Linked DNA regions of Salipiger sp. CCB-MM3. The protein of the gene in region 1 interacts with the protein of each later gene in a pairwise test. Links are inferred from orthologs where the notes say so. Each region holds a gene or a part of one and is shown in the gene's direction. Other genes may lie near its edges. The genes, in order: ftsZ, rlmN and AYJ57_RS04365.

Region 1 (6,261 bases):
GGCAGGCCGGCTTCCGGGTGATCGGCGCAGCCACCACCCGCTCGCGCGGGGTGCGCTTCGGCGAGATCGCGGCGATGAACGAGACCGAGCGCGCGATCCGCACCGCGGTGCAGGCGGCGCAGAAGATGGCGGGCATCCGGGTCGATCACGTGATCGCCTGTTTCTCGGGCGCCGAGCCGCGCAGCTACGGTCTCGACGGGCATGTGAGCGTTGATGGCAACACGGTGACCGAGCAGGACGTGGCGCGGGTGCTCTCGGCCTGCGACGTGCCCGAGGTTGGGCATGGCCGCGAGGTGATGCACGCGCAGCCGGTGAACTTCGCGCTCGACCATCGCTCGGGGCTGAGCGATCCGCGCGGGCAGATCGGTCGCGAACTGACCTGCGACATGCACATGCTGACGGTCAACGCGCAGGCGATCCAGAACCTCGCGCATTGCGTCAAACGCTGCGACCTGGAACTCGCGGGCATCGCCAGCTCGGCCTATGTGTCGGGCGTGGCGGCGCTGGTGGAGGACGAGCAAGAGCTTGGTGCGGCCTGTATCGACATGGGGGGCGGCGCCACTGGCGTGTCGATCTTCATGAAGAAGCACATGATCTACGGCGATGCGGTGCCCATGGGCGGCGATCACGTCACCGGCGACATCTCCATGGGGCTGCAGATCCCCATGGCCATGGCCGAGCGGATCAAGACCTTCTACGGCGGCGTGCATGCCACCGGGATGGATGATCGCGAGATGATCGAGATCTCGGGCGATACCGGCGATTGGCACCATGACCGGCGGCAGGTGAGCCGCGCCGAACTGATCGGCATCATGCGCCCGCGCGTCGAGGAGATCCTCGAAGAAGTGCGCGCCTGTCTCGATGCGGCGGGCTTCGAGCATCTGCCCAGCCAGCAGATCGTGCTGACCGGCGCTGCGAGCCAGATCCCCGGCCTTGATGGGCTGGCGAGCCGCATCCTTGGCAGTCAGGTCCGGCTGGGCCGCCCGATGCGTGTGCACGGCCTGCCGCAGGCCGCCACCGGACCGGGCTTTGCCTCGGCGGTGGGGATGTGCCTCTTTGCTGCGCATCCGCAGGACGAATGGTGGGACTTCGAGATCCCGGTCGAGCGTTACCCGGCCCGTTCGCTGATGCGCGCGGTGAAGTGGTTCCGCGAGAACTGGTAAGAGAGCGGGGCAGGGCGGCTCGCGGGCCGCTCAAACCCTCGCGAGATTGCGGTTTTCTTGCGGTGTTCACGCAATATTCCCGGTGACGCCAATTCGGGCCGATGCTAATTTGAAGACATGATCCGCACGGAAGATGCGGGCAGGGGACGTCGAGCAGGCTTCCCAAGACACCGGAAAAGATTCGCCGTTACTGGCCCATGGGGCAGTGGCTCTTTTCTACGTGTTGTGTTGTTGCTGATGCTTTCTGCAAAATTTGGTGCGTTGGGCGAAATCTCGCGCGCATAGTCAATCCTATAGCCATATTTCGTGGTAGATCTGTGTTTTTTACGTGACCCAGCCCTAGGATCTCGGTAAGAATTATCCCCAAGGCGCAGGACAGGCGCGAACCAAGTCATAAAACGACAGGCGGAACATCACATGGCACTCAATCTCTCGATGCCCGGTCAGGAAGAGCTGAAGCCCCGGATCACCGTATTCGGCGTCGGCGGAGCCGGTGGCAACGCAGTCAACAACATGATCACCAAGCAACTCGAAGGCGTGGACTTCGTGGTTGCCAACACCGACGCTCAGGCGCTGCAGCAGAGCATGGCGACCGCCAAGGTCCAACTCGGTGTGAAAGTGACCGAAGGCCTCGGCGCGGGCGCACGCCCCTCGGTCGGCTCGGCCGCAGCCGAGGAGAGTATCGAGCAGATCGTCGATCACCTCGCAGGCGCGCATATGTGCTTCATCACCGCCGGCATGGGCGGCGGCACCGGCACCGGCGCAGCACCGATCATCGCGCAGGCCGCGCGTGAACTGGGTGTGCTGACCGTCGGCGTCGTGACCAAGCCCTTCCAGTTCGAAGGCGCAAAGCGCATGCGTCAGGCGGAAGAGGGCGTCGAAACGCTGCAGAAGATGGTCGACACGCTGATCATCATCCCCAACCAGAACCTGTTCCGCCTCGCCAACGAGAAGACCACCTTCACCGAGGCGTTCAGCCTTGCTGACGACGTGCTCTATCAGGGCGTGAAGGGTGTGACCGACCTGATGGTCCGTCCGGGCCTGATCAACCTCGACTTCGCCGACGTTCGCGCCGTGATGGACGAAATGGGCAAGGCGATGATGGGCACCGGCGAGGCCGACGGCGAAGATCGCTCGATCCAGGCGGCCGAGAAGGCAATCGCCAACCCGCTGCTCGACGAGATCAGCCTCAAGGGCGCCAAGGGCGTGCTCATCAACATCACCGGTGGCCACGACCTCACCCTGTTCGAACTCGACGAAGCGGCCAACCGCATCCGCGAGGAAGTGGACGCAGACGCCAACATCATCGTCGGCTCGACGCTGGATGACACGATGGAAGGCCGTATGCGCGTCTCCGTCGTCGCCACCGGCATCGACGCCTCGGCCGTGCAGCACGATATCCCGGTGCCGCGCCGCACCCTCGCGCAGCCGCTGGCCAACACCGAAGAGCAGGCCCCGGCAGCAGAGGCGGCACCGGCTTCGGTCCAGCCCGCAGCGCAGCAGCCCGCCGCAATGGTGGCACAGGCCGCTCCGACCGATCCGCAGGCACAGCAGTACGAAGAAGACGAGCCCTCGCTCTTCGGTGAGATGCCCGCCGCGCAGCAGACCTATCAGGAAGAGGATGTGGTCGAGACCGATGACGGTCTGCCGCCGCCCGCTTACCGTCCGCAGGCCGCGCAACCGCAGCCGCAGCCCAGCACGCTGGAAGCCGCGCCCGAGAGCTTTGTCGCGCCGCGCGCACCGCAGCCCGGTCAGCCTTCGGCGGACACGATGAAGCGCCTGCACGCTGCTGCCGCTCGCAACAACCGTCCGGGCCAGCCCGCCGCTCCGGCGCGTCCGCAGCAGCCCCAGCAGGCTCCGCAGCGCGCCGCCGAGCCCGAGCGTCCCCGCTTTGGGATCAACTCGCTGATCAACCGGATGACCGGCCACGGCCACGAGCAGCAGCCGCAGCAGGGCGCACCCAAAGCCGCCGCACCGGCTGCGCCCCAGCCGCAACCGCAGGCTCGCCGCCAGCCGCCGATGCAGGCGCAGCGTCCGGCCCCCGCTCCGGCGCCCGAAGAGGCCCCCGAGCAGGACCGGATTGAAATCCCGGCCTTCCTGCGGCGCCAGGCAAACTGATAAATTCAGCCCGCGCCCCCTCGCGCGGGCTGACATTTTAAGGCAAGGCACGTCGAAAATCCCTCTCGTAAGAGAGGGTTTTTTGATTTTAAATCAGTAGGTTGCCGAAACATATCCACAGCTGGGCGTGCATCCGCGCATTAGGAAACCCGCATGTTTCACTTCGTTGCAATACTTGATTTGAGAACGTGAGCGCTGGTGAGTATCTCCGTTTGCAACAAAGGCGCGCGCCAGTGGGGAGGGGCGCTCCAACCAAAGGTGACCAAAGTGCAAACGACGATCCGCAGTGCAGTGAGCTTCCAGGGCGTGGGCCTTCATTCCGGCGCGCCTGTCCGGATGACCATTCGCCCGGCTTCTGCCGAGCACGGCATCTGGTTCAAACGCACCGACATCCTTCTGGGCGACGCGCTCGTTCCGGCCCGCTATGACGCGGTCGAGATCTCGCCGCTCTGCACCCTGATCAAAAACCGCGCCGGTGTCTCTGTCTCGACCATCGAGCACGTGATGGCGGCGCTGGCTGGCTGCGGCATCCACAACGCGCTGATCGAGATCGACGGCCCCGAAGTGCCGATCCTCGACGGGTCCGCCGCGCCTTTCGTCCGCGAGATTCTTGCCCGCGGCGTGCGCGAACTGCGCGCCCCTGTGCGCGCCATCGAAATCCTGACCCCCGTCGAAGTGCAGACCGCTGCCGGCTGGGCCCGCCTGTCCCCGGCGCAGGGCACCACGATGGAGTTTCACATCGACTTCGCCGATGCGGCGATCGGCACGCAGGACAAGGTGATCAACCTGGCCAACGGCTCCTTCGTGCGCGAGCTCTGCGACAGCCGCACCTTCTGCCGTCAGTCCGACGTCGAGGCGATGCAGGCCAATGGCAAGGCGCTCGGCGGCACCTATGAGAACGCGGTCGTCGTCGATGGCGACAAGATCCTGTCGCCGGGTGGCCTGCGCCATGCCGACGAGGCGGTGCGCCACAAGATGCTGGACGCGCTTGGCGATCTTTATACCGCGGGCGTGCCGATTCTTGGCCATTACACCGGCTTCAAGGCGGGTCACGCGATCACCAACAAACTGCTGCACGCGCTCTTCGCCACGCCCGACGCATTCCGCATGACGGTCTGCGATTCGCGCATGGCCGCGCGGCTGCCCGGCGCCGGTGTCGAGCGCGACGAAATCCCCGCGGTTGCCTGACGGCGGCGCCGTGCTCAAATCGGCGTTAAGGCGTTTTGCCCCGGATTTTTCTGTGCTAGGACCGTGCCATGGCCCCGAAGCGGGCTCTGCAATGAATGTGAGGTAAGTCGGGCATGGCAGGCGGCAGATCGCGAAATGCGGTGATCGGAGCGGCTTTCTCCGCGATTCTCCTGGTCGGATGTTCGGCCCAGGAACAGCCCGGAATGGGTCCGGGCGGCGTCCCGATGGAGAACTTCACCGCCGAACAGATCTTCGAGCGTGGCGAATACGAAATGGACCGCAGCGACGCAGAGCGCGCGGCTTATTATTTCGGTGAAATCGAGCGTCTCTATCCTTATTCGGACTGGGCCAAGCGCGCCCTGATCATGCAGGCCTACGCCTATCACCGGGCCAAGGACTATGAGAACTCGCGCTCTTCGGCGCAGCGCTACATCGACTTCTATCCCAGCGACGAAGATGCCGCCTATGCGCAGTATCTGCTGGCGCTCTCCTATTACGACCAGATCGAGGAAGTGGGCCGCGACCAGGGGCTGACGTTCCAGGCGCTGCAGTCGCTGCGCACGGTGATCGAACGCTATCCCGATACGGAATACGCGCGCTCCTCGATCCTCAAGTTCGACCTCGCCTTCGACCACCTCGCGGCGAAGGAAATGGAAATCGGGCGCTACTATCTCAAGCGTGAGAACTATGGCGCCGCGATCAGCCGTTTCCGTGTCGTGGTCGAGGATTTCCAGACCACCACCCATACCGCCGAGGCGCTGCACCGGCTGGTCGAGGCCTATCTGTCGCTGGGGCTGACGCAAGAAGCCCAGAGCGCCGGCGCGATCCTTGGTTACAACTACCGTGGAACGCCGTGGTACGAGGACAGCTACAAGCTGCTCACCGGGCGCGGGCTGGAACTGGAAGCGGCGGGCGACAGCTGGCTGGCACAGGTCTATCGTCAGATGGTCAAAGGGCAGTGGCTCTGAGGCTGTGGCTTTGGGGCTGCTAGCCCCTAGGGAGGACGGCGCGCCCGTCTGAATGGATGCTCCGAGCGCTTGAAATCCGCGATCTGCTCATCATCGACCGGCTGGACCTGAGCTTCCAGCCAGGGCTCAACGTGCTGACCGGCGAGACCGGTGCGGGCAAGTCGATCCTGCTCGACAGCCTTGGCTTTGTGCTGGGCTGGCGCGGGCGGGCCGAACTTGTGCGGGCAGGGGCCCAGCAGGGCGAGGTGACGGCGGTTTTCGAGCTGGCCGAAGGCCATGCCGCGCGGGGCGTTCTGGAAGAGGCCGGGCTGCCGGTCTCGGGCGAGTTGATTCTGCGCCGGGTGAACACCGCCGACGGACGCAAGACCGGCTGGGTCAACGACCGCCGTGCCAGCGGCGAGGTGCTGCGGCGCCTGTCCGAGACGCTGGTCGAACTGCACGGCCAGCATGATGACCGCGGGCTGCTCAACCCGTCGGGTCATCGCGATATTCTCGACAGCTATGCCGGGATCGGCGCTGAACTGGGGGCCGCCCGCGCCGCGTGGATCGCGCAGCGGACCGCACGCAAGGCGCTGAGCGATGCCGAGACCGCGCTCGAGGCGGTGCGCGCCGAGGAGGATTTCCTGCGCCACGCCACCGAGGAGTTGGACAAGCTGGCCCCCGAGGTCGGCGAAGAGGCCGAGCTCGACAGCCGCCGCCGCATGATGCAGGGCGCCGAGCGGGTGCGGGCCGATATTTCCCGCGCCAGTCAGGCGCTTGGCTATGAGGGTGCCGAGGGCGCCATGTCCGATGCGCTGCGCTGGCTGGAGGGTGCCTCGGAAGGT
Region 2 (6,102 bases), 1.1 Mb from region 1 along the record:
CAGCCTGCGCAACGCCTTCGGCGGCGGCCCCGTCACCGTGCTGTCGGATGGCGAAGCGGCGGAATTCCCGATCGAGACCGCGCCCGGCAACTTCGAAGAGGTGCGCGCCTCGCTCGCCGATCAGGCAGACGTGAACCTGCTGCCGGGCGAAGGCCGCCGCAAGAAGATGCTGCTGGCGGATATGGACAGCACGATGATCCAGCAGGAATGCATCGACGAGCTGGCCGAGGAAGCCGGCGTCGGCGCGCATGTGAAAGAGATCACCGCGCGGGCGATGAACGGCGAGCTCGACTTCGAAGGCGCGCTGACCGAGCGGGTGGCGCTGCTGAAGGGCCTGTCGGAGAGCGTCATCAACAAGGTGCTCGAGACCCGCATCACGCTGATGCCGGGCGGCCCTGCCCTCGTGGCGACGATGAAGGCCAACGGTGCCTATGCGGCGCTGGTCTCGGGCGGGTTCACCGCCTTCACCGGCAAGGTGGCGGCGCAGGTTGGCTTCGACGAGGACCGCGCCAACACGCTGCTGGTCGAGGACGGCAAGCTCACCGGCATCCCGGCACGGCCCATCCTCGGGCGCGAGGCGAAGGTGCAGGCGCTGGAAGAGATCACCGCGCGGCTCGGCATCACCGAGGCCGACGTGCTCGCTGTGGGCGACGGCGCGAATGATCTGGGGATGCTGGGCCGCGCCGGGTTTGGCGTCGCGCTGCATGCCAAACCCTCGGTGCAGGCGGAATGCGCGCTGCGGGTGAACCTTGGCGATCTGACCGCGCTGCTGTTCCTGCAGGGCTACGCCCGCGAAGAGTTCGCGGGCTGAGAGCTGGGAGGAGGGGGCGCTGCCCCCTCGCCGCTGCGCGGCTCACCCCCGGCGTATTTTCAAAGAGAAGAAGAACCCCGCGGTCACGCCGCGAAGAGCGTGTCCAGCGGCCGGATTTCCCCGGTGAGATGGCCTGCGAAATTGCGCAGCTCGGGGTTGAGGAAGCGGTGCACGTCGGGATGCGCCGGGTCCGCCACGCCAAGCCGCACCAGCAGCGCGGCCATCACGCATTCCGCCGCGCGCGTGGCGCCGTCGATGATCTTGACCGCAACGCCCAGACCGCGCTCCGGCAGGATGGCGACGAAATAGCCCTCCGCCCCGGTCTTGATCGCCAGCGGCTCCAGCGCGGCGCGCATGAGCAAGGTGCAGGCGCGGCCTTCCCCCGCCACCAGATCGGGATAGGCATACATCGCCTCCACCAGCTGCGCCCCGGCGCGGCTGAGCGTATCGCCGCGCGGCTGCGCGCTGGCGAACCACGCCATGGCCCGCGCCATGCCCGCCATCGTGGTGGCGTGGTTGGGGGCCGAGCAGCCGTCGATGCCGAAACAGGGGCTTACCGCGCCGGTCACCTCCTCGAAGGCATCGCGCACCGCCACCTGCACCGGATGCTCTGGCAGCACATATTCGGGACCGGCCCCCAGATACTGGCTGAGCGTCAGGAAGCCCGCGTGCTTGCCCGAGCAGTTGTTGTGCAACTGGCAGGGGCTTTCGCCCTCGCGGATCATCTGCAGCTTCAGAGCCTTGTCGCGGCTCGGCTGGGCGCCGCAGCGCAGGTCCGCCTCCGACAGTTCCAGATCCGCCAGCCACGCTTCGACCGCCGCCACATGGATCGGCGCGCCCTGATGCGAGGCGCAGGCGAGCGCCAGCTGTGGCGGGGTCAGATGCCATGCCTCGGCGGCCCCCGAGGCGACCAGCGGCAGCGCCTGAATCATTTTCGACGAGGAGCGCGGATAGACCACCGCATCCGGATCGCCCCAAGCGTGTACGATGCCGCCGGAGGCGTCACAGATCACCGCGTGGCCCATATGCAGGCTTTCCGCGAGCGGCCCGCGACGGACCTCCACCAGAGGTACGGCGGCGGTGATGGGCTCTTGACGCATGGGGGTCCTCACAAACGAGCGATAATCTGCCATCGGGGCTTTCTCGCCCCGCGTGTTTCGGTCTATTGTCCCGCCGTCGAGCACGAATGGTCGCGCCGGTCAAGGGACCGGAACAGGTTGGAGGCGCGCCACACATCTAGAGGCAAGCACGGCTGGAGGCTGCAGGTATGAAGTCAATTCTCGGTGGGGTTCTGGGCGCAGCGATGGCGCTGACCGCAACGGCGGGTCTCGCGCAGGAAGAAAGCACCAACCGGGTGAATGCGATCACCGACTGGTCGGTGTTCGAAGGCAACAGCCCGCGCGAATGCTGGGCGGTGACCACCTATAAGGAAAGCGTCAACACCAAGGACGGCCGCGTCGTCTCGGTGAAGCGCGGTGATATCCTTCTGATGGTCTTCTACCGCCCCGAGGCCAATGTGATGGGCCAGGTCGCCTTCACCGGCGGGTACCCGTTCGCGGGCGGCTCGACCGTCGAGGCGAATGTCTCGGGCGAGACCTTCGAGCTCTACACAGAGGGCGAATGGGCGTGGCCGGCCACGCCGCAGGACGATGCCAAGATCATCGCGGCGATGAAGCGCGGCGCCGATGCCACGCTGACCGCGCGCTCGAGCCGTGGCACGCAGACCAAGGACACCTTCTCGCTGCTGGGCTTCACCGCCGCGGTCGAGGATGCGGAGAAGCGGTGCACCAACTAAGCCGGTAGCGTGGAAGTATTTGGAGAAAGATGAAAGGCACCCCGAGGCGCTTTCATCTTTCCGAAAATACTCAAATTCCGGCGCCGCCACGCACACGCCGGTTGAAATTTCAGGAGCCATCCACAGATGAGCTTCACCGAGGGAACGCGCCTGCGCGTTCCCTTTGACTTTTTGCAGGCGAATCCTGTATGGAGAGGCCTTCTTTTTCCGAGGATGACGAGATGACCGCCAGCGCGCCGATCACCCAGGACGTGGTGACGATCCCCCGCAAGCAGCCCGAAGAGGGCAAGGTGAACCTGATCGGGCTCACCCGTGACGCCCTGCGCGCCGCCTTGATCGAGGCTGGCACGCCGGAGAAACAGGCGAAGATGCGGGTCGGCCAGATTTGGCAGTGGGTCTATCACTGGGGGGTCCGCGAGTTCTCGGCGATGACCAATCTCTCCAAGGATTACCGCGCCCTGCTCGACGAGAAATTCGCGATCTCGCTGCCCGAGATCGTCTCGAAGCAGGTCTCGGCGGATGGCACGCGCAAATATCTCGTGCGCATCGCGGGCGGGCATGAGGTCGAGGTGGTCTATATTCCCGAGGAAGATCGCGGCACGCTCTGCATCTCCTCTCAGGTGGGCTGCACCCTCACCTGCTCTTTCTGCCACACCGGCACGCAAAAGCTGGTGCGCAATCTCACCGCCGGCGAGATCATCGGTCAGGTCATGCTGGCGCGCGACGATCTTGGCGAATGGCCCGAGCCGGGCACCGGCACCGGCGAGAGCGGGCCGCGCCTGCTGTCGAACATCGTGCTGATGGGCATGGGTGAGCCGCTCTACAACTTCGACAACGTGCGCGACGCGATGAAGATCGCAATGGACGGCGAGGGCATCGCCCTGTCGCGCCGCCGTATCACCCTTTCCACCTCGGGCGTCGTGCCGGAGATCGCCAAATGCGCCGAAGAGATCGGCTGCCTGATGGCGGTCAGCTTCCACGCCACCACCGACGAGGTGCGCAACAAGCTGGTGCCGATCAACAAGCGCTGGAACATCGAAGAACTGCTGAACGCGCTGCGTGAATATCCGCGGCTGTCGAACTCAGAGCGCATCACCTTCGAATATGTGATGCTCAAGGATGTGAACGACACCGATGCCGACGCGCGCCGTCTGGTGAAGCTGATCTCGGGCATCCCGGCCAAGATCAATCTCATCCCGTTCAACGAATGGCCCGGCGCGCCCTACCAGCGCTCGGACTGGGAGCGGATCGAGCGGTTCGCCGACATCATCTACAAGGCTGGCTACGCCTCGCCGATCCGCACCCCGCGCGGCGAGGACATCATGGCCGCCTGCGGTCAGCTGAAGTCGGCCACCGAGCGCGCCCGCAAATCGCGCAAGCAGATCGAGGCCGAAAGCGGCATCGGCGGCGCGGCTTGACTTACCTGATTTAATTAATCAGGATTGCCTCACCCAGCCAGTCCCGTCTCCGGGACAGCCCGGATCGACGGCCCCATCGGGCGACTGGCTGGGAGAGGTTCCATGCGACATGAACGGTTCGACCGGGTGGCATTGCGCCCCGCGGAAGCGCGGGTGGTGCGGCTGCTGAGGCTGTGGCGCGAGAATGACGAAGCCACCGCGCAGCTCGAATTGCGCGACGCGCTCGGCTTCACGCGCGCCCGCGTCTGCCTGCGCGCCTTGGGTGATTTCGCGAATTTGCTCACCACGCACGGATGGCATGCCCCGCTCATCCTCGCCCCGGACGCGACGGGCCTCTCCGACGATGAGCGCGCCATTGCCCGCTTCGTGCTGACCGCCACGGAGCAAGACCGCGATCTGGCGCTGGCCGAAGCCACCATGCTGGTCACCCCATCCATATTCTGACGCTGACCAACGCCGCCGAGCGTCTTGGCCTGCCGCTGCTCTGCGAGGAATGCCGCGCGCGCCTCGATTGCCGCCTGAACTGATCCCCATCACGGAAGCGTGCCAAGTGAAAGCGCGCCCTTGACCTTCCAGTGACTGGAAGCCCTATGTTGTGAGGCGACCAAGATTGGAAGGAGTCGCATCATGGCCGACGGAAGCCTGCGCTTCGAAGTGACGAAGATGACCTGCGGCGGCTGCGCGGGACGCGCGCAGAAGGCGCTGGCCGGGGTCGAGGGCGTCACCGACGCCTCGGTGAACCTCGCAACCAAGATGGCGCATGTGGAAGGCAGCGCCGGGGTGCCCGCGCTGCGCGCGGCGCTGGACAAGGCGGGCTACCCTGCCGGCGAGTCGACCATGCGCCTCGGCATCGAGGGCATGAGCTGCGCCTCCTGCGCGGGCCGCGTCGAGCGGGCGCTGGCCGATGTGCCCGGCGTGCTCTCGGCGACTGTGAACCTCGCCAGCGAGACCGCCGAGGTGAAGCTGCTGAACGGCTCCGCCGAGGCCCCGGCGCTAATCCACGCGGTCGAAGGCGCGGGCTATAAGGCCAGCCTCGCCAGCGACGACAGCGCCGAGCAGGAAGCCCGCAAGAGTGCCGAGCAAACGGCACTGAAACGCGATCTGATCGTTGCCGCCGTGCTGACCGCGCCGGTGTTCATTCTGGAGATGGGCGGCCATTTCATCCCCGGCTTTCACGATCTGATCGCCGGAACGATCGGCATGACCACCTCCTGGCTGATCCAATTCGTTCTGGTCACCGCGGTGCTGGTCTGGCCGGGCCGGCGGTTCTACCAGATCGGCCTGCCGCTGCTGCTCAAGGGCGCGCCGGACATGAATTCTCTGGTGGCGCTCGGCACATTGGCGGCTTGGCTCTACTCCACCGTCGCGCTCTCCCTGCCCGGGCTTCTGCCCGAGGGCACGCGGGCGGTCTATTTCGAGGCGGCGGGCGTGATCGTCACGCTGATCCTGCTGGGCCGCTTCCTCGAGGCGCGCGCCAAGGGCCTCACCGGGGCGGCGATCAAGCGGCTGGTCGGGCTGAAACCCTCGACCGCCCGTGTCGAGCGGGAGAACGAGATCACCGAACTGCCCATCGCCGAGGTGGTGCAGGGCGATGTGCTGCACGTCCGTCCGGGCGAGCGCATTGCCGTTGATGGCGAGGTGCTGACCGGGCGCTCTTATGTCGATGAGAGCATGATTACCGGCGAGCCGGTGCCGGTGGAGAAATCGGACGGTGCCACGGTGGTTGGCGGCACGGTCAACGGCGCGGGCGCGCTCAGCTTCCGGGCCACCGCGGTGGGTGCCGACACTATGCTGGCGCGGATCATCGCCATGGTCGAAGAGGCGCAGGGCGCCAAGCTGCCGATCCAAGCGGTCGCCGACAAGGTGGTGATCTGGTTCGTGCCAGCTGTCATGGCCGCCGCCGCGCTCACCTTCCTTGCGTGGCTGATCTTCGGCCCCTCCCCTGCCCTGACCTACGCGCTGGTCGCCGGGGTCTCGGTGCTGATCGTCGCCTGCCCCTGCGCCATGGGGCTCGCCACGCCGACCTCAATCATGGTCGGCACCGGGCGCGCCGCTGAACTGGGTGTGCTTTTCCGCAA
Region 3 (6,289 bases), 1.5 Mb from region 1 along the record:
CAACCTCATAGTATACGCGCGAATTTTTGCGGCAAGCACCAGTTTTAGGAGAGTAGTCCACCGCGCGCACCACCGCTTACAGGCCAGTTGCGGGCCGAAGAGTCAAAAGAAAACCGGCCGACGCAGAAGCGCCGACCGGTCGGTCTTTGTCAGGTGAGGCCTAGGATCAGCCGTCGATGCGGATCTTGGCGTTGGTGGGATCGTAGGGGCTGTCTTCGGTCACCTCGGCGTCCCAAAGCTTGCCCTGCATCTTCACCTTCAGCTTGGTGCCCGCAACCGCCTGCTCGGGCTTCACATAGCCCATGCCGATCGACTTGCCGAAGGCCACCGAATAGCCGCCCGAGGTCAGACGCCCGACGCGGGTCTCGCCGTCGAACAGCGCCTCGCGGCCCCAAGGATCGGCGTCTTCCGGCCCGTCGATCAGGACGGTGACGCATTTCGAGCGCACGCCCGTCGCTTCCATCGCGGCCTTGCCGGCGAAGTCTTTCGACAGGTCGATGAAGCGCGGCAGGTCCGCCTCCATCGGGGTGGCGTCGCGGCCAAGCTCGTGGCCATAAGCGCGGTAGCTCTTCTCCTGACGCAGCCAGTTCTGCGCGCGGGTACCAACCGGCTTGAGCCCGTGCTTCTCGCCTGCGGCCATCAGCTGATCCCACAGGTAGAGGCCCATCTCCACCGGCACGTGCAACTCCCAGCCAAGCTCGCCGGTATAGGCGACGCGGATGGCGCGGACCGGGCACATGCCCAGCTCGATGTTGCGCATCGACAGCCACGGGAAGCGCTTGTTGCTGAGCACGGTTTCCGGCTCGGCATCGCGCACCAGCTCGTTCAGCAGATCGCGCGACTTGGGGCCAGCGACAGCATAGACCGCCCATTGCGTGGTCACGTCCTGAATGTGGAAATAGCCCTGATCGAAGCCGAAGTCCTCGGCAGCCTTGAGCAGGAAATCCTCATCGTAGGCGTGCAGCGCACCGGCGCTGACGAGATAGTACTCATCCTCGGCCAGACGCACGATGGTGTATTCGGTGCGGGTCGTGCCCTTGACCGACAGCGCGTAGGTCAGGTTGATCCGCCCGACCTTGGGCAGCTTGTTGCAGGTCAGGTGATCGAGGAAGGCGGTGGCGCCGGGGCCCTTGACCACATGCTTGGCAAAGGCGCTGGCGTCGATGATGCCGACACCCTCGCGGATCGCCTTGGCCTCTTCCATGGCGTATTGCCACCAGCCGCCGCGCCGGAAGCTGCGGGCGTCATGGTCGAAATTGTCATCGGCGTCGAGCGGACCATAGTAGTTCGGACGCTCCCAGCCGTTGACGCAGCCGAACTGCGCGCCAAGCGCTTTCTGCCGCTCGTAGGCGGGGGCGGTGCGCAGCGGACGGGCGCGCGGACGCTCTTCGTCGGGGTGGTGCAGGATGTAGACGTGCTCGTAGGCCTCCTCGTTCTTGGCCACGGCGTAGTCGGTCGTCATCCAGTCCTGACCGTACCGCTTGGGATCGAGGCTGCCCATGTCGATCTCGGCCTCGCCCTCGGTCATCAGCTGCGCAAGGTAGTAGCCCGCGCCGCCCGCGGCGGTGATGCCGAACGAGAACCCCTCGGCCAGCCACATGTTGCGCAGGCCGGGTGCCGGGCCGATCAGCGGGTTGCCGTCGGGCGTGTAGCAGATCGGGCCGTTGAAATCGTCCTTCAGGCCCACCGTCTCGGAGGTCGGGATGCGGTGGATCATGCTCATGTACTCTTCCTCGATCCGCTCGAGATCGAGCGGGAAGAGGTCGGCACGGAAGCTGTCGGGCACGCCGTATTTGAAGCAGGCCGGGGCGCCAAGCTCATAGGGGCCGAGGATCCAGCCGCCGCGCTCTTCGCGGACGTACCATTTGGCGTCGGCATCGCGCAGCACCGGGTGCTCGGGGTTGCCCGCCTTGCGGTATTCGACCAGCGCCGGATCGGGCTCGGTGACGATGAACTGGTGCTCGACCGGGATCGCCGGGGTCTTGATGCCCAGCAGCTTGGCGGTGCGCTGCGCGTGGTTGCCGGTGGCGGTGACCACATGCTCGGCCTTGATCACCACGGTCTCGTCGGTGGAGATGAGGTTGCCACCCTTCTCGGCGGTCTTGGTGACGGTCACCTCCCAGTGATCGCCCTTCCACGCGTAGCCGTCGACTTGCCACTTGCGTTCGATCATGACGCCGCGCTGACGCGCGCCCTTGGCCATCGCCATGGTGACGTCGGCGGGGTTAATGTAGCCGTCGGTCGGGTGATAGAGCGCGCCGAGCAGGTCGTCGGTGTTGACCAGCGGCCAGCGCTCCTTGATCTGCGCGGGGGTCATGAACTCATAGGGCACGCCGCAGGTGTCTGCGGTGGTGGCATAAAGCTCGTATTCGTCCATCCGCGCCTGCGTCTGGGCCATGCGCAGGTTGCCGACCACCGAGAAACCGGCGTTCAGCCCGGTCTCTTCCTCGAGCGTCTTGTAGAACTTGATCGAGTAGTCGTGGATATGCGTGGTGGCATAGCTCATGTTAAAATAAGGCAGCAGGCCGGCGGCGTGCCAAGTCGAGCCCGAGGTCAGCTCGTCACGTTCGAGCAGCATCACGTCGGACCAGCCCGCCTTGGCGAGATGGTAGGCAATTGAGGTTCCGACGGCACCGCCGCCAACCACCAGGGCTTTCACGTCTGTCTTCATTTATCCGCATCTCCCGCAGGCATTTGCCGGATCCATAGCGGGCGATGCTGCAGCGCCGAAGGATCGCCCCGACTTTCCATGGTTGGAAAGCGACATGCGAAGCGAAGGGGGCGCTGCCCCCTCGGCGCGGCGCGCCTCACCCCCGGGATATTTTCGCCAAGAGGAAGGGAACTTTCCCGCCATCTCCTTGGTTTGGGGGCTGTTACCGCCTTCGCCGGCAGCCCGGAGCGATGTTTTCAAACCGCCCGATTCCCGGGCAGCGGCCGTGCACACGCGATTTCACGCGCATTTGCGTAAGGGGGGGGCTTTTTTGCTCGCCCGTCCGGCCTTATAAGACCCCGGCCTTCGCTCGCAGGGAGTCGAGGGCCAAAATGCGTATTTCTGGGGCGGGACTACTTAATGTTTGGACTGGACAGACTCATGGGCGCCTTCTCGGCGGACATGGCCATCGACCTCGGCACGGCGAACACGCTGGTCTACGTGAAAGGTCGCGGGATCATTCTGTCCGAGCCGTCGGTTGTGGCCTATCACGTCAAGGACGGCGTCAAGAAGGTGCTGGCCGTTGGCGAGGATGCAAAGCTGATGCTGGGGCGCACCCCCGGCTCGATCGAAGCGATCCGGCCGATGCGCGAAGGCGTCATCGCGGACTTCGACACAGCGGAAGAGATGATCAAGCATTTCATCCGCAAGGTGCACAAGCGCTCGACCTTCTCGAAGCCGAAGATCATCGTCTGCGTGCCGCATGGCGCCACGCCGGTGGAAAAGCGGGCGATCCGCCAGTCGGTGCTGAGCGCCGGCGCGCGCAAGGCCGGGCTGATTGCCGAGCCGATCGCCGCGGCCATCGGTGCGGGCATGCCGATCACCGATCCGACCGGCAATATGGTCGTCGACATCGGCGGCGGCACCACCGAGGTGGCGGTTCTGTCGCTGGGCGACATCGTCTATGCGCGCTCGATCCGCGTCGGCGGCGACCGTATGGACGAGGCCATCGTCAACTATCTGCGCCGTCAGCAGAACCTTCTGGTGGGCGAAGCCACCGCCGAGCGGATCAAGACCTCGATCGGCACCGCGCGCATGCCCGACGACGGGCGTGGCAGCTCGATGCAGATCCGTGGCCGCGACCTGCTGAACGGCGTGCCGAAGGAAACCGAGATCAGCCAGGCCCAAGTGGCCGAGGCGCTGGCCGAGCCGGTGCAGGCGATCTGCGAGGCGGTGATGTCGGCGCTTGAGGCGACCCCGCCGGATCTGGCGGCGGATATCGTCGATCGCGGCGTCATGCTCACCGGCGGCGGCGCGCTGCTGGGCGATCTCGATCTGGCGCTGCGCGAGCAGACCGGTCTTGCCGTCTCCATCGCCGAAGAGAGCCTGAACTGCGTGGCACTCGGCACCGGCAAGGCGCTCGAGTACGAAAAGCAGCTGCAGCACGCGATCGATTACGACAGCTGATCGCTTTGCGGACGGCTGCGACTGCGGCAGAACTGTTGGAGGGCGCGCGGCACGGCTATGCGCCCTCCTCCGCGGCCTGTAGGACACAGGCTCCGAAGGCGGCTCCAAGGCACGCTCCGGCGTGAAGAACATGGCGAAGAACGGCAGCAATGGCGAAGACTATTCCGGCCCGCTGAAGCGCCTGCTTCTGGCGGTGCTGATCCTGTGCCTTGCGGGGCTGTTCATCCTGTGGCGGATCGACAGCCCGCGGGTCGAACGCTTTCGCGCGCAGGTGATCGACACGGTGATGCCGGGCTTCGACTGGGCGATGGCGCCGGTGACCGGCGCAGTGAAGATCCTGCGCGACTTCCAATCCTACCAGCGCATCCACGAGCAAAATCAGGAACTCCGGCGCGAATTGCGCCAGATGACCGCGTGGAAAGAGGCGGCGCTGCAGCTCGAGCAGGAGAACGCCAAGCTGCGCGACCTGAACAATGTGCAGCTTGATCCCCGTCTGACCTATATCACCGGCGTGGTGCTGGCCGACAGCGGCTCGCCGTTCCGGCAGTCGGTGCTGATCAACGTGGGCTCGCGCGATGGCATCGTCGATGGCTGGGCCACGATGGACGGCATCGGGCTTGTCGGGCGCATCTCGGGCGTCGGCAATAACACCGCGCGGGTGATCCTGCTCACCGACGCCACCAGCCGCATCCCGGCGACGATCCAGCCCTCGGGCCAGCGCGCCATGGTGGTGGGCGACAACAGCGCCAACCCGCCGATCGACTTTCTCGAGAACCCCGATCTGGTGAAGCCCGGCGACCGTATCGTCACCTCGGGCGACGGCGAGGTCTTTCCACCGGGCATCCTGATCGGACAGGTGGCGCAGGATCCGGGCGGACGTCTGCGGGTCCGGCTCGCCGCCGACTACGAGCGGCTGGAGTTCCTGCGGGTGCTGCGCGACCATGGCGCACGCCGGGTGAATGCCCCCTCTGGGTTGATCCTGCCCGAGCATCCGCCCGAAAGCCGCGCCCCCGAGGCCGAGACCGATCCCACCGTGCCGCCGCTCAGCGACGTGCAGGAGGACGGGGCGGAGGCCGGAAATGGCTGAAAGCAGCCGCCCGGCCAAGGTCTGGATGATGCGCGCCACCTTTGTCGCACTGGCTTTTGCGCTGATCTTCTACCATCTGCTGCCGCTTGACCTCATGCCCGCGAGCTATGCCGGTCCCGACGTGCTGACCGCCCTGTGCTTTGCCTGGGCGCTGCGCCGGCCTGACTATGTGCCCGCGCTGCTGGTGGCGGCGGTGATGCTGCTGGGCGATCTTCTGTTCCAGCGCCCGCCCGGTCTCTGGGCGCTGCTGGTGCTGATGGCCACGGAGTTTCTCAAGTCCCGCGACCGCCCGCGCCGCGAAACCACCTTCTTGCAAGAGTGGATCGCCGTGGCGGTGGTGCTTGCGGTCATCACGATCCTGTTCCGGCTGGCGCTGGCCCTCTTGATCGTGCCCGAGGGAACGTCTTTCCTAGCGCTCATGCGATACGCCATGACGGTGATCTGCTATCCTTTGATCGTCCTGCTGTCGCAGGGGCTGTTCGGCGTCCGCCGCATGGCGCCGGGCGATTTCGACCACGCGGGGAGGCCGATGTGAAACGCACCCAGAAGGACAGCGCCGACAGCTGGCGCAGGATTTCGCGCCGCGCGCTGCTGCTGGGCGGCGCGCAGCTTGGTTTTGCCGGGATGCTCGGGCTGCGCATGCACCACATGCAGGTCGATCAGGCCGATGAGTTCCGCCTGCTGGCCGAAGAGAACCGGATCAACATCCGCCTGATCCCGCCGAGCCGGGGCCGCATCTTCGACCGCAAAGGCAAGGTCGTCGCCGAGAACACGCCGACCTACCGCATCACCATCGTCCGCGAGGATGCCGGCGACGTCGAGGATGTGATCGCCAAGCTCTCGGCACTGGTCGAACTGGACGAGGACGAGCTTAACCGCGCGCTGGCCGAGATGCGCCGCTCGGCGCCCTTCCTGCCGATCACCATCGCCGACCGCGTGAGCTGGGAAGCAATCAGCCGCGTCGCGGTCAATGCCCCCGCCCTGCCCGGCGTCACGCCCGAAGTCGGCCTTTCGCGTTTCTATCCGCAGCACGGCAACTTCGCCCATGTGGTGGGCTATGTCGGCCCGGTCTCCGAGCGCGATCT

Evidence for each region.
Region 2: the proteins of ftsZ (region 1) and rlmN interact in binary tests that used the Escherichia coli proteins (3 or more experiments, as listed by UniProt). The link is inferred for Salipiger sp. CCB-MM3 from one-to-one orthologs.
Region 3: the proteins of ftsZ (region 1) and AYJ57_RS04365 interact in binary tests that used the Escherichia coli proteins (3 or more experiments, as listed by UniProt). The link is inferred for Salipiger sp. CCB-MM3 from one-to-one orthologs.

What each region holds. Positions count from the first base shown.
Region 1 is NZ_CP014595.1:2,396,795-2,403,055, forward strand. The notes cover bases 966-3,930. They hold ftsZ (cell division protein FtsZ), read left to right. Parts: upstream 966-1,580; coding sequence 1,581-3,281; downstream 3,282-3,930. Other genes in these bases: ftsA (cell division protein FtsA), read left to right, coding at 966-1,163; lpxC (UDP-3-O-acyl-N-acetylglucosamine deacetylase), read left to right, coding at 3,549-3,930. In the rest of the region: more of ftsA, read left to right, coding at 1-965; more of lpxC, read left to right, coding at 3,931-4,469; AYJ57_RS11625 (outer membrane protein assembly factor BamD), read left to right, coding at 4,583-5,437; DNA repair protein RecN, read left to right, coding at 5,494-6,261. UniProt on the Escherichia coli protein: Essential cell division protein that forms a contractile ring structure (Z ring) at the future cell division site. The regulation of the ring assembly controls the timing and the location of cell division.
Region 2 is NZ_CP014595.1:1,280,998-1,287,099, forward strand. The notes cover bases 2,120-4,925. They hold rlmN (23S rRNA (adenine(2503)-C(2))-methyltransferase RlmN), read left to right. Parts: upstream 2,120-2,827; coding sequence 2,828-4,024; downstream 4,025-4,925. Other genes in these bases: AYJ57_RS06275 (invasion associated locus B family protein), read left to right, coding at 2,120-2,606; AYJ57_RS06285 (hypothetical protein), read left to right, coding at 4,127-4,468; AYJ57_RS06290 (heavy metal translocating P-type ATPase), read left to right, coding at 4,652-4,925. Outside these bases: phosphoserine phosphatase SerB, read left to right, coding at 1-811; AYJ57_RS06270 (asparaginase), read right to left, coding at 895-1,911; more of AYJ57_RS06275, read left to right, coding at 2,079-2,119; more of AYJ57_RS06290, read left to right, coding at 4,926-6,102.
Region 3 is NZ_CP014595.1:893,341-899,629, forward strand. The notes cover bases 2,101-5,093. They hold AYJ57_RS04365 (rod shape-determining protein), read left to right. Parts: upstream 2,101-3,070; coding sequence 3,071-4,117; downstream 4,118-5,093. Other genes in these bases: AYJ57_RS04360 (GcvT family protein), read right to left, coding at 2,101-2,671; mreC (rod shape-determining protein MreC), read left to right, coding at 4,248-5,093. Outside these bases: more of AYJ57_RS04360, read right to left, coding at 167-2,100; more of mreC, read left to right, coding at 5,094-5,204; AYJ57_RS04375 (rod shape-determining protein MreD), read left to right, coding at 5,197-5,739; mrdA (penicillin-binding protein 2), read left to right, coding at 5,736-6,289. UniProt on the Escherichia coli protein: Forms membrane-associated dynamic filaments that are essential for cell shape determination. Acts by regulating cell wall synthesis and cell elongation, and thus cell shape.